DNA from 2 places in the Streptomyces sp. NPDC058741 genome. Region 2 is predicted to be linked to the other one. Evidence: riboswitches for the same ligand, from Rfam matches in the RefSeq annotation. Region 2 holds a riboswitch; the other holds the start of a gene.
The links. Region 2 has a riboswitch for cobalamin ahead of ACFW6P_RS10430 ((2Fe-2S) ferredoxin domain-containing protein). Riboswitches for the same ligand answer to the same signal wherever they lie in the genome.

Region 1 (5,822 bases), on a different contig from region 2:
AGGCCAGGGCGAGATCGACGTCGTGCGTGGCCATGACCACGGTCGTGCCGCTCGCGCGCAGCCCGTCGAGCGTGGTGAGCAGCCGCTCCTGTCCGTCGGGGTCGAGTCCCGCCGTCGGTTCGTCGAGGATGAGGACGCGGGGCCGCATGGCGACGGCGCCCGCTATGGCGGTGCGTTTGCGCTGCCCGTAGGAGAGCAGGTGGGTGGGCCGGTCGGCCAGGGCGGTGATGTCCAGGGCGGCGAGGGCCTCGGCCACCCGCGCCCGCACCTCCGTGTGGTCCAGGCCGAGGTTCAGCGGCCCGAACGACACGTCCTGCTCGACGGACGCCGCGAACAACTGGTCGTCGGGGTCCTGCACCACCAGCTGCACGGTCGTGCGCAGCCGCGTCAGGCCCTTGCGGTCGTACGTCACCGGCTGCCCGGCGACCGTCAACCGGCCCGCGCGGGGCCGCAGTCCGCCGCTGAGCAGCCTCATCAGCGTGGTCTTGCCGCTGCCGTTGCGGCCGAGCAGCGCGAGCGCGCGCCCCTCGCGCACGTCGAAGTCGAGGCCGCTGAGCACGGCCGGGCCGTCCTCGTAGGCGAAGGACGCGCCCCGCAGGGCGACGAGGGCGGGCTCGCTCATGTCAGCGGCCTCTCCAGGACGAAGGTGACGGCGGCCAGCGCCACGAGCAGCGAGCCGCTGGCAGCGGTGAAACGGGCGGAGACCCGGGCCTCGGGCACCAGGACGCGCAGGGTGCCGTCGTAGCCGCGCCCGGCGAGCCCCGACTGCAGCCGGGCCGCCCGGTCGAAGGCCCGGACGAACGCGGTGGCGCCGAGACCGGCCAGGGAACGCCACTCCGCGGCCCGGCTGGTGTGTCCGAGCCGGGCGGCCTGGGCCTCCCGGATGCGGCGCAGGGAGTCCAGCAGCAGGAAGCTCATCCGGTACGTCACGAGCGCCACGTCGACGACCGGTGCGGGCACCCCGGCCCGGACCAGGCGCGGGAGCAGGTCGGACAGGGGCGTGGTGAAGGCGAACAGCAGCACGCCGAGGGAGGCCGCCGAGGTGCGCAGCAGCAACTCCCCTGCCCGGTACGGCCCGTCGGCGGCCAGGGAGACGAAGCCCCGCTCCCCGCCGACCTGGACGAGCAGCGTGACCGCGCCGGTCACACAGAAGCCCAGCGGCACTCGGTAGGCGCGCCACAGCCGCCGTCCGGGCACCCCGGCGGGCCCCAGCAGCAGGGCCAGGGCCGTCAGCAGCACCAGGGCCGCGCCCGGCCAGGGCGGCAGCGAGACCGCCAGGACGGTGAGGCCGAGTCCGAGCACGGCCTTGTCCACGGGATGGCGGCGGCGCCAGCGGCTGCGGTGCGCCGCCGCGTCGATCGGCAGCACGCGGCCTCAGTCCCGCGCGCCGGTGGACTCGCCGGCGGGGCCGCTCCCGGTCTGCCGCTCCAGCACCCGCCGCTCGCCCTGCCGCCGTCCCCGGCGCAGCCCGAAGTAGTAGGCGAGGACGCCGGTGCCGAGGGCCGCCTGCAGGGAGAACAGGGCCGACTCGATCTCACCGGACGGCGGCTCGTACAGCGGCGAGAACCACGGCTCGTAGTCCGGCTTCAGCTCGGTGATCGCCGTCTCCGCCTCGCCGTCGGCGCCCGTGAACGGTTCCTTCTTGTGGTCGCCGAGGCCGAGGGCCAGCGGCAGTACGGCGAGCGCGGCCACGACGAGCAGCAGCGCCAGGTTGATCTTCGTGTTCCGCTTCACCGGGCCACCGCCTCGGTCCCGGTTCCGGTCTCGGTCCCGGTCCCGCTTCGGGTCCCGGTCCCGGTCCCGGCCCCGGTTCCGGTCCCGCTTCGGGTCCCGGTTCCGGTCCCGGTCCCGGTCTCGGCCCCTGTTCCCGCCCCGGCCCCGGTCCCGGCCTCGGTCCGCTTCCCGGCGACGAGGACGCCCAGCCGGGTCAGTTCGCCCTTGCTGGACTGCACCAGCAGCCGCATCACCAGCACCGTCAGCAGGCCCTCGCTCACCGCGAGCGGGATCTGGGTGACGGCGAAGATGGACCCGAACTTGCCGAGCGCCCCCCAGAACCCGCTGCCCGGGTCGGGGAAGGCGAGCGCCAGCTGCACACTCGTGACGCAGTAGGTGGACAGGTCGGCGACGAACGCCCCGCAGAACACGGTTGCCATCAGCGGCACGCCGTAGCGCCGCAGCACCTTGTAGACGGCGTACCCGGCCCAGGGCCCGACGATCGCCATGGAGAAGACGTTGGCGCCGAGCGTGGTGAGCCCGCCGTGCGCGAGCAGCAGGGCCTGGAAGAGCAGGGTGATGGTGCCGAGCACCGCCATGACCGGAGGGCGGAAGAGGATCGCCCCCAGGCCGGTTCCGGTGGGGTGGGAGCAACTGCCGGTGACGGACGGCAGTTTCAGCGCCGACAGGACGAACGTGAAGGCGCCGGAGGCACCGAGGAGCAGGGTGCTCTCGGGGTGCTCGCGCACTTCTCGGGTGAGTGACCGGACCCCGTGGACGACGAACGGCGCCGACGCGACGCTCCAGGCGACCGCGTGCACCGGAGGCAGAAAACCCTCGGCAATGTGCATGGCTCAGCAGACCCTCTCCAGCACCTCGTGGATGGTTGACGCGCCTTGGCCGGTCTCCTGGCTGACGGGTACCACCGCCCGAACTCCGCCTTCCCGGGTCCGTGAGGACCCAGTGGCTGCCCGCGAGGGCCGGAGCCGGACTTCCCGATTCACAGTGGCGAGGGCCGCACCGGCATCACACCGGATTTCCCGTTCACCAAGGCCTGGTGACAATAAGGCCGGGGTGAGCGCGATGACAAGCCGCCCCGGGGGGCGCGTCAGGGGGCGTCCGCCGGCACACCGGCGCAAGCCTGCTCAGTCGTCGCCCTCCTCGTCCTCGCGGTCGCCGCCGTCCACGGACTGCTGGTCCTGAGGCGGTTGCGGTGTCTCCGCCTGATCCCGGGGGAGGCCGGCCGTCTCCTGTCGCGGGCTCCCCGGGCCGGACGCCGGTGCGGCGGGGGGCGGTGCGGTGGGGGAGGGGGTGACATCGGCCACTGTGCCGGCGGCCGGCGCCCCGGCGTTCCCGGGATCCGACGTGAGGGGCCCGCCCGACTCGGCGTCCTGCGCGGCCGACGGTGAGGCCGGGCCGCTCGCCGACGGCGACGGGTCGGGTTCCGTGCCCTCGGTCGAGGTGCCGTCCGGCGAGAACCACTGCATGCCGAGGAACATCGCGGCGAGGAAGAGCGCCGCCGCGGCGGCCATGGCGGCCACCCGGGGCCGGCCGGCGGGTCCGCCGCGCGGTGCGGAGCGCTGCCCCCGCCCGCCCCGCACCGCGCGCGGCCCGGTGGGCAGCGCGTACGTGGCCGGGCTGCTCGTCTCGCCCGCGGCGAACACGCCCGCCCCGGCGGGCCGTACCGGGGCCGTGGCCTCCGGCAGCGGCTCGGGGAGCCCCCGCCAGGCACCGCTCGCGAACCACTCGGCCGCCTGCTGCGCGGAGGGCCGGTCCTCGGGCTGTTTCGCGAGCAGCCCGAGCAGGTAGTTCTCGAAGGCCGGCGGCAGCTGGGCGACACCGAGCTCGCGGGGCGGTACGGGGGCGGAGTCGAGGTGCTGGTGGAGGAGCGCCACGGCGCTGTCCGCCTCGAAAGGGGCCCTGCCGCTGAGCAGTTGGTAGAGCACGCACCCCAGCGAGTACATGTCGGAGGCCGGGCCCGCGGGCTTGCCCAGGGCGCGTTCCGGTGCGAGGTAGAGGCCGGTGCCCACGATCTGCCCGGTCGCGGTGAGCGCCGCTGAGGGGTCGTCGAGGAAGCGCGCGATGCCGAAGTCGCCGATCTTCAGGGTGCCGTGGGCGTCCATCAGGAGGTTGGCCGGTTTCACATCACGGTGGACGATGCCCCGCGCGTGCGCGGCGGCCAGCCCCGCCGCCGCCTGGGCGGCCAGCACCGCCACCCGCTCCGCGGGCAGCGCCCCCGACGTGGACAGCACCCGGGCGAGGCTGTCGCCCTCGACCAGCTCCATCACCAGGTACAGCCGGTTGTCGTACTCGCCGAAGTCCAGCACACCGACGACGTTCGGGTGGTTGAGACTTCCGGCGGTCTGGGCTTCCAGACGGAAGCGGGAGGCCGCCGTGGCGTCGGTGTCCTGGGGCAGCAGCAGCTTGACCGCCACCGCTCGGGCGAGCGTCTCGTCGTACGCACGCCACACCTCTCCCATTCCACCGCGCCCGATCTCCACATCCAGCCGGTAGCGGCCCGCTAGCAGCACACGTCCTCGTCTCATGCTCAGGGGAAGTCGCCGCAGCCCGAAGTCCTCGTGTCCACACGGGGATTGGTGGGGATGCCGCAGCCGACCCAGGATACTGGCGCCACATGACCGCTCCGCTCCCGAGCCATGTCCCCGGACGGAACGGTCCCGGACATCCCGGAGCGCGGGCCCCGCACGCCGGAGGACGCCCCGGCTCTCGCGGCCCGACGGGGGCTCAGACCGGCGCGGCCGGGCCCTGTTCCCGGCGCGCCAGCAGCACCACCGCCAGCGCCGGTACCGCCGCCAGGACCAGCCACGGCACGGCCGTCGGCAGCCCCCGGTCGAGCAGGGAACCGGTGGCCGCGCTGCCCGCGAGGACGATCAGACCGGAGACCGAGGACAGCGCACCCGTGGACAGCCCGATCCGGTGCTCCTCGGCGAGGTCGGGCACCCACGCCCGGGCCGCGGGCACGACGAGCGTCTGCCCCACGGTCAGCAGTACGACGAAGCCCGCGGCCGGGTGTCAGCGCGACCGTGGCCGCCACCGTCCCGTCCCGCTCGTCCACGGCGACCAGCAGGGTGTGCCGTGCGGGCGCGAGGTGGAACGACACCGGGTCGATGAAGCCGGCGTGCCAGCGCGGGGCACGTATCCCGCCCCGAAGTCGCGGTACACCGCGTCGAGCATCACCGCCCGGGCCCCGTCGACGTGAGCGGGCGTGGTGTCCCTGATGATGTGGTCGCGCATGCGCATCGCGGGCAAGTGTGGGCTTGACCGGTCAAGGGCCGCCCCGATCACGGAGAGAGCGAGTCGGCGCCGGGCGCCCCGGGGTCAGCTCTCGGACGGCTGCAGCACCACGAAGTCCGCGTTCGCCGGGTCGAGGCAGATCGCCATCCGGCCCACGCCCTCGGCGTCCTCGGGCCCCATCTGCACACCGCCGCCGTTCTCCCGGACCCTGGCCACCGCCGCGTCGCAGTCGTCCACGGCGAACACCGGGTGCCAGTAGGGCCGTCCGTGGTTCAGCGCGAGATCCTCCTCGGCGAGTTCCATGACACCGCCGTGCATGCGCTCCTCGGGCAGTCCGGCCGGGGTGATGAGCGTGTACGTGCCGGAGTCGCCCGGCAGTGGCATGTCGCTGAACCGCCAGTCGAAGAGATCGCCGTAGAACCGCCGTGCGGCGGCGGCGTCCGTCGTGAACAGCTCCGTCCAGGACAGCGAGCCCGGCTCGTCCACCAGGTCGAGGCCCTTGCTCCTGCCCGGCTGCCAGACGGCGAACTGGCCGCCCAGCGGGTCGCTGTACTGCGCCATCCGCGCCCAGCCGTCGAGGTCCGTCGGGGGGACGCGGACCGAGCCGCCCGCCTGCTGCACGGCTCGGGTCGTGGTGTCCGCGTCGGTGACGCCGAAGTAGAGCATCCAGGCGGGGCGGGCGCCTTCCTCGGTGAGCTTGCCGAGACCCGCGACGATCTTGCCGTCCTTCTGGAACATCCCGCCCTCGAAGTCATCGCTCTCGCCCATGGGCTCGTACTCCCAGCCGAGCACGGCGCCGTAGAAGGCCGCGGCGGCCCGGACGTCCGGAGTGCCGAGGTCGAGCCAGCAGGGGG
Region 2 (5,822 bases):
TCCTGGTGCTCCACCGAGGTGTAGGTGCCGCCGGTGGCCTCGGCGATGCAGCTCAGCTGCCGGCTCAGCCTGGCGGTGGGGACCAGGCCCAGCGTGTCGATGGTCAGGCCGATGCCCTTGGCGGCGATCTCGCGCGCGACCTCGCACGGGTCCAGCGGGGCGCAGGTGTCCTCGCCGTCGCTGATCAGCACGATGCGCTTGGAGCCGTCGCCGCCCTCCAGGTCGCCGGCCGCCTTCAGCAGGGCCGGGCCGATCGGCGTCCAGCCGGTCGGGGTGAGCGTGGCGACGGCCGTCTTGGCCTCGGTGCGGTCCAGCGGGCCGACCGGGTAGAGCTGCGCGGTGTCCTTGCAGCCCGTCCTGCGGTCGTCCCCGGCGTAGTCGGCGCCCAGGGTGCGGATGCCGAGCTCGACCTCCTCGGGCGTCGCGTCGAGCACCTCGTTGAACGCCTGCTTCGCGGCGGCCATCCGCGACCGGCCGTCGATGTCCCGCGCCCGCATCGAGCCGCTCACGTCGAGGACGAGATCGACCTTGGGGGCGTCCTGGCCTGTGGGTTCACCGGCGGCCGCTCCGGCCGGGAAGGCGATCCCGGCCGTCAACGCGGCGAGCAGGGCACAGACCCCCGCCGCCAGCCGTGTTCTTGTGATCATCGCCGGATCCTATGGAGCACCGGCGCCCGGCTCCAAAACGGGCCGCCCCGGGGCGGCCGGTGAACCCGTGCGTCAGGCAAGGGGGTTGGGCAGCCGCGCCCACTGGTCCCCGGGCGTCCGCGGTGAGAGCCGCATCAGCGTCAGTGCCTTGGCGGGCAGCGGCCGGGTGCGCAGCGCGGTCAGGTCCGGGGAGTCCGGCAGGTCCCGTACGGCCGTCTCCAGCGCCGCCGCCAGCACCTCCCCGGACCCGGCCGCGCCGGCCAGGGCCCCGGCGACCAGGGAGCCGAACAGCTTGCGGCGCAGGGCCTGTTCGTCGTCCGTGACCATGCGGGCGGGCAGCTCGGGGACCGGGATGCCGTGGCGTGCGAGGCGGGCCGGGCTGACGCGGATGTCGGCCAGGTCGCGGTAGACCAGCCGCACCGGCTCGCCCGCCGCCGACAGCACGACCAGGAGGTTCTGGCCGTGCGCCTCCAGGGCCACGCCCAGCTCCAGCAGCCGCAGCCCGACGGCCAGCGCCAGGCGCGCGAAGCCGGCCAGCCACCCGGGGGAGCCGGGCAGCCCGGTGGTGGCCAGGGCCGCCACCGGCAGGACCCGCTCCCCGCCGTCCGCGTACACCTGCGGCGACTCCCGCAGCACGGCCGCGAGATCGGGGGAGCCGGCGGCCGCCCCCAGGGTGCGGGTGACGCGCAGCAGCCCGTCCGTGCGCGCCGCGGGGATCGCGGCGAAGTCCGACAGCCCCGCGGACGCGGCGATCGAGGGCAGCGAGATGTCCCGCACCGAGGACGTCAGCCGGGTGCTGAGGGAGGTCTTCACATGCGGTCCGCCGCCGGCCAGGGCGAGTGTCCGCAGCGACATCAGCGGATGTGCGGGACGCCGCTCCTCGCACGACCGCTTGAGCACGTGCGCCGCCTGCCAGGGGTGCACCGGCAGCACCAGGTGCCGCCCCTCCCGCAGGCCGGCGGGCCACTCACCCGTCAGCAGGCACGCCTCCGCCCGCACCGGTACCAGCCCCAGCTCCACCAGCGGCCGGTGCTCGGGCCCGTAGGCGAGCTGCTCCGCCACCGAGAAACCGGGCCGGGAACGGCAGGTCGGGTGGAACGGATGCCCGTCGACGATCCGCTGCTCCCACTCCCAGTCGCTCTCCGGCCAGGCCTCCTCGACGTCCTCCTGCCCCGCCCTCGCCAGCGCCGTGGAGGCCACGCTGTGCCCGAGCTCACCGGCGAAGGAGGCGCAGTGGGGTACGGCGAGTTCGGCCACGAGCCGGGCCGGATCCTCGTGGTCCGTCCCGTCGAGCCGTACGGCGGTGACGTAGGCGCACGTCGCGTACGGATCCGGACGCGGGCCGTGCAGCCGGCGGCCGTCCCGCAGGTACAGGGTCAGGCCGTCGCCGCCCCGCTCCCGGCGGGTGACCCAGGGCAGCGGATCATGGGTGAGACCGCGCCACAGCCGGGACAGCACGGCCGCCCGGGCACCGGGCAGTGCGGCCTCGTACCGCGGCAGCAGGCCGGGCCGCACGGCGGACAGCTCGTCGGCGACCTCGGCCTCGGCGCTGGGGGGACGGTGCACGGGCGGGCTCCTCGGGTACGGATAGGGCGTCACGGCGTGACGAACAGGGCGTCACGGCGGGACGACGACGACCGACATAATGATCATCTCCGCCCGTACGTCCCGGAGTCCGAAAGGACAACGGGAACCGCAGGAACCGCAGGAACCGCAGGAACCGCTGGGGCCGCAGGGGCCGCAGGGACCACGGGAACCCAGGAACCCAGGAACCCAGGACACGGAACACACAGGGAACGAGTGGATCGCGTGGACCGTATGCCCCCGACCGCCGACGGCGACTCCGACCGGGGCGGTTCCGGCCAGGGCGACCGCGCCCCCGGCGACCCCCCGGCCGCAGCCGACGCCTACGCCGCCGTGCCGCTGCTGAACTGCCTGCTGCGGGAGGTCGCCCGGCCGGTACGGCAGGCGGGCGAGCACCGGGTGCACCACCTGCCCGGCACGGACCGCCTGCTCCGCGTCCGCGGCACCCGGCGGCCCGCCGACCCGGAGGTCCGGGTGCCGGGCGGCTGGCGGCGGCTCGGCCACACCGGACTGGTCGCACTCGTCGCCGAGGAGCTGCGCCGGCACACCGGGCTGTCCAACCACGAACTGCCCGCCGAGATGATCGACAGCAGGGAGGCCGTCGCCGCGCTGCTCGCCCACCGTGCCACCCCGCCCGACGACCTCTACCTGCGCTCCGAGCAGTGCCTGCTCACCGGCCACCCCCACCACCCGGCCCCCAAGGCCCGCGGCAGCGGCCCCGCGGCGGACTGGCTGCCCTACGCGCCCGAGGCCCACGCCCGCTTCCCGCTGACCCTGCTCGGGCTGCGCGAGGACACCGTCGTCGAGGAGGGCGACACCTCCGCGCTCGACGCCCTCGGCACGGCCCCGGCCGGCTACCGGCTGCTGCCGGCCCACCCCTGGCAACTGGAACTGGCCGCGGGGGAGCTGGAGGCCGCCTTCGCGGACGGCCGGCTCGTCCGGCTCGGCACCACTGCCTTCGACACCTGGCCGACGGCGGCGATCCGTACGCTCCACACGCCCGAGCGGGACCTCTTCCTCAAGTTCAGCCTGGACGTGCGCATCACCAACGACATCCGCCGGCTGTGGCGCCGCGACCTGCTCTCCCTGCGCCGGACGGACGCCGCCGTGCGCGCCGCGCTCGGGACGTTCGACGGACCCCCGGCCTGGCTGAGCGACCGCGGCTACCGCACCGCCGGTTTCGCCTTCGAGGCCCTGGCCGTCCTCGTCCGCGACGGCTTCGGAGGCGTCCTGCTGCCCGGCGCGACCCCGTTGCTGGCCGCCGGCCTCGTCGAGGGCTTCGACGGCAACCCGCTCGACCGCGTCAGGGACCCGGACGCCTGGTGGCGGGCCTACCTCGCCCGGGCGGTGCCCCCGGCGCTGAGGGCCTTCGGGCAGGGCGTCGTCATCGAGGCCCATCTGCAGAACACCCTGGTCGCCGTGGACGCCGGCGGCATGCCCGTGCAGGTGCTGTACCGGGACGCCGAGGGCGTGAAACTGCTGCCGGACGTCACGCGGGCGGCCGGCTGGGAGCGGCTGGTGTACTGCCTGGTCGTCAACCACCTCACCGAGATCGCCGGCACCCTCGCCGAACGGCACGCCGGGTTCGACCCCTGGCCCGCCGTCCGGCGCGCACTCGCCCGCCACGACCTCCCGGAGATCGGCGCGCTGCTCGCCTCACCCACCCTGCCCGCCAAGACGAACCTGCTGCTGCGCTGGACGGGCGCGGACGGCGCCGACGCCCGCTATCTGCCGCTGCCGAATCCACTCATGGAATGATGCTCGCCGAACAAGGCGACGGCGGAACGAGGAAGCCGGTGTGAACCCGGCGCGGTCCCGCCACTGTGATCGGCGAGCCGGTCCCGAACAGGCCACTGCCCGCGCCCGGGTGGGAAGGCCGGGAGCGGTGTCGACCCGAGAGCCAGGAGACTCACGCGGTCGCCTCCTCGACGAACCACCGGGGCGGATCTCCCCGGGGAGAGGGAAGGTGCGGCCATGTCCGCAACACCGTCCGGAGCGCTTCCGTGCCGTGTCGTCGTCTGCCGGGACTGCTGCTGCGGCAGCCCCAAGGTCACCGGCGTCGACCACGCCGCCCAGGCCGAACGGCTGCGCACCGCGGCGCCGGTGCGGATCTCCGGCTGCCTGGACGTCTGCGACCAGGCGAACGTCATCGTCGTCCAGCCGTCGGCGGCGGGCCGGGCCGCCGGTGCCCGGCCGGTCTGGCTCGGGCTGGTCAACGACCGGGACGCGACCGAGGACGTCGTCTCCTGGGTCCGGGCGGGAGGCCCCGGTGTGGCGCCCCTGCCGGAGATCCTCGGGCTGTACGTCCTCCCTCCCCTCGCGCGGCGCCGCGCGAGGCGGCCGGGCCGATGACGAGGGCGGGCCGGGAGCGCTCGGGCGGTCGCCGCCCGCGCCGGGCCGTCCTGGTTTGTATGCTCGGGCAGTATGCACTGGAGTCGGCGGTGAGAGGCCGGGTACACGGTTTGCGGGGCCCTGGGACATGCTGAGAGAGGTCACCGCGACCCGCTACGTCGAGCCGCTGCGTTCGGGCGGCTCCGTCCCCGGCGTCGTCGAGGCCGACGACCTCGGCACGTACGTGGTGAAGTTCACCGGGTCCGCGCAGGGCCGCAAGGCACTCGTCGCCGAGGTGATCGTGGGCGAACTGGCCCGAGCCCTCGGACTGCGCTTCCCCGAGCTGGTGCTGGTGCACTTCGACCCGGCGATCGCGGAGCACGAGCCGCACCAGGAGGTACGGGGCCTGCATGCGGCCAGCGCGGGCGTCAACCTCGGCATGGACTTCCTGCCGGGCGCCCGGGACCTCACCCCGGAGATCGCCCGGGTCTTCCCCGTCGATCCGCTGGAGGCCGGCCGGATCGTCTGGCTCGACGCCCTCACAGTGAACGTCGACCGCACCGTCCACAGCTCCAACCTGATGGTCTGGCCCACGCTGGGCGTCGCCCGCCCGCACCTGTGGCTGATCGACCACGGCGCCGCCCTCGTCTTCCACCACCGCTGGGACGGCAGCGACCCCGCCAAGGCGTACGACCTGCGGCACCACGCCCTCGGCCACCACGCGCCCGACGTGCGGTCGGCCGACGCGGAGTTCGCGCCCAGGGTGACCGAGGAACTGCTGCGCGCGATCCTCGCCGAGGTCCCGGACGCCTGGCTGGCGGACGACCCGGCCTTCGCCGGCCCGCGGGAGGCACGGGAGGCGTACGTGACGTACCTCGACGCGCGCGTGCGGGCCTCCGCGTCCTGGCTGCCCACCGGCTTCCCCAGCAGGGAGGAGCTCGCGGCCGAGGACGCCCTGCGCACGGCGAGGAACCAGCAGGGACGCCCCGCGTGGCTCCGGCAGGTCCCCGACCTGCACGGCGAGCCCGCGGCCGAGCAGGACTGGTCGGTGCACCTCGGGTGAGTGGCCGCGTCGAGATCGGGTACTGCACGCCGATGCCGCTGGCTGCCCCGCGCTGCCTGGCCGGCGCGGGAGCCGCTCACGACCTTCGAGGCCGAGCTGACGGAGCCGGCCCTGAAGCCGGACACCGGCGGCGTGTTCGTCGTCCGTGTCGGCGACGAGGTCGTCTGGGACCGGCGCGAGCAGGGCTTCCCCGATCC

Region 1: linked by a shared signal. The riboswitch ahead of ACFW6P_RS17440 (energy-coupling factor ABC transporter permease) and the one ahead of ACFW6P_RS10430 ((2Fe-2S) ferredoxin domain-containing protein) in region 2 are both predicted to bind cobalamin.

Annotation. Positions count from the first base shown of each region.
Region 1 covers NZ_JBHYQH010000019.1:30,876-36,697, reverse strand. Annotated here, with positions in the region: gene ACFW6P_RS17455 (ATP-binding cassette domain-containing protein) at 1-622, opposite strand, end outside; gene cbiQ (cobalt ECF transporter T component CbiQ) at 619-1,368, opposite strand; gene ACFW6P_RS17445 (energy-coupling factor ABC transporter substrate-binding protein) at 1,375-1,734, opposite strand; partial or broken gene ACFW6P_RS17440 (energy-coupling factor ABC transporter permease) at 1,869-2,564, opposite strand; cobalamin riboswitch at 2,594-2,780, opposite strand; gene ACFW6P_RS17435 (protein kinase) at 2,859-4,259, opposite strand; partial or broken gene ACFW6P_RS17430 (MFS transporter) at 4,459-4,743, opposite strand; gene ACFW6P_RS17425 (VOC family protein) at 5,053-5,822, opposite strand, start outside.
Region 2 covers NZ_JBHYQH010000009.1:145,687-151,508, reverse strand. Annotated here, with positions in the region: gene ACFW6P_RS10445 (VWA domain-containing protein) at 1-647, opposite strand, end outside; gene ACFW6P_RS10440 (IucA/IucC family protein) at 720-2,213, opposite strand; gene ACFW6P_RS10435 (IucA/IucC family protein) at 2,448-3,989, shown strand; cobalamin riboswitch at 3,976-4,161, shown strand; gene ACFW6P_RS10430 ((2Fe-2S) ferredoxin domain-containing protein) at 4,206-4,583, shown strand; gene ACFW6P_RS10425 (HipA family kinase) at 4,711-5,625, shown strand; partial or broken gene ACFW6P_RS10420 (SelT/SelW/SelH family protein) at 5,622-5,822, shown strand, end outside.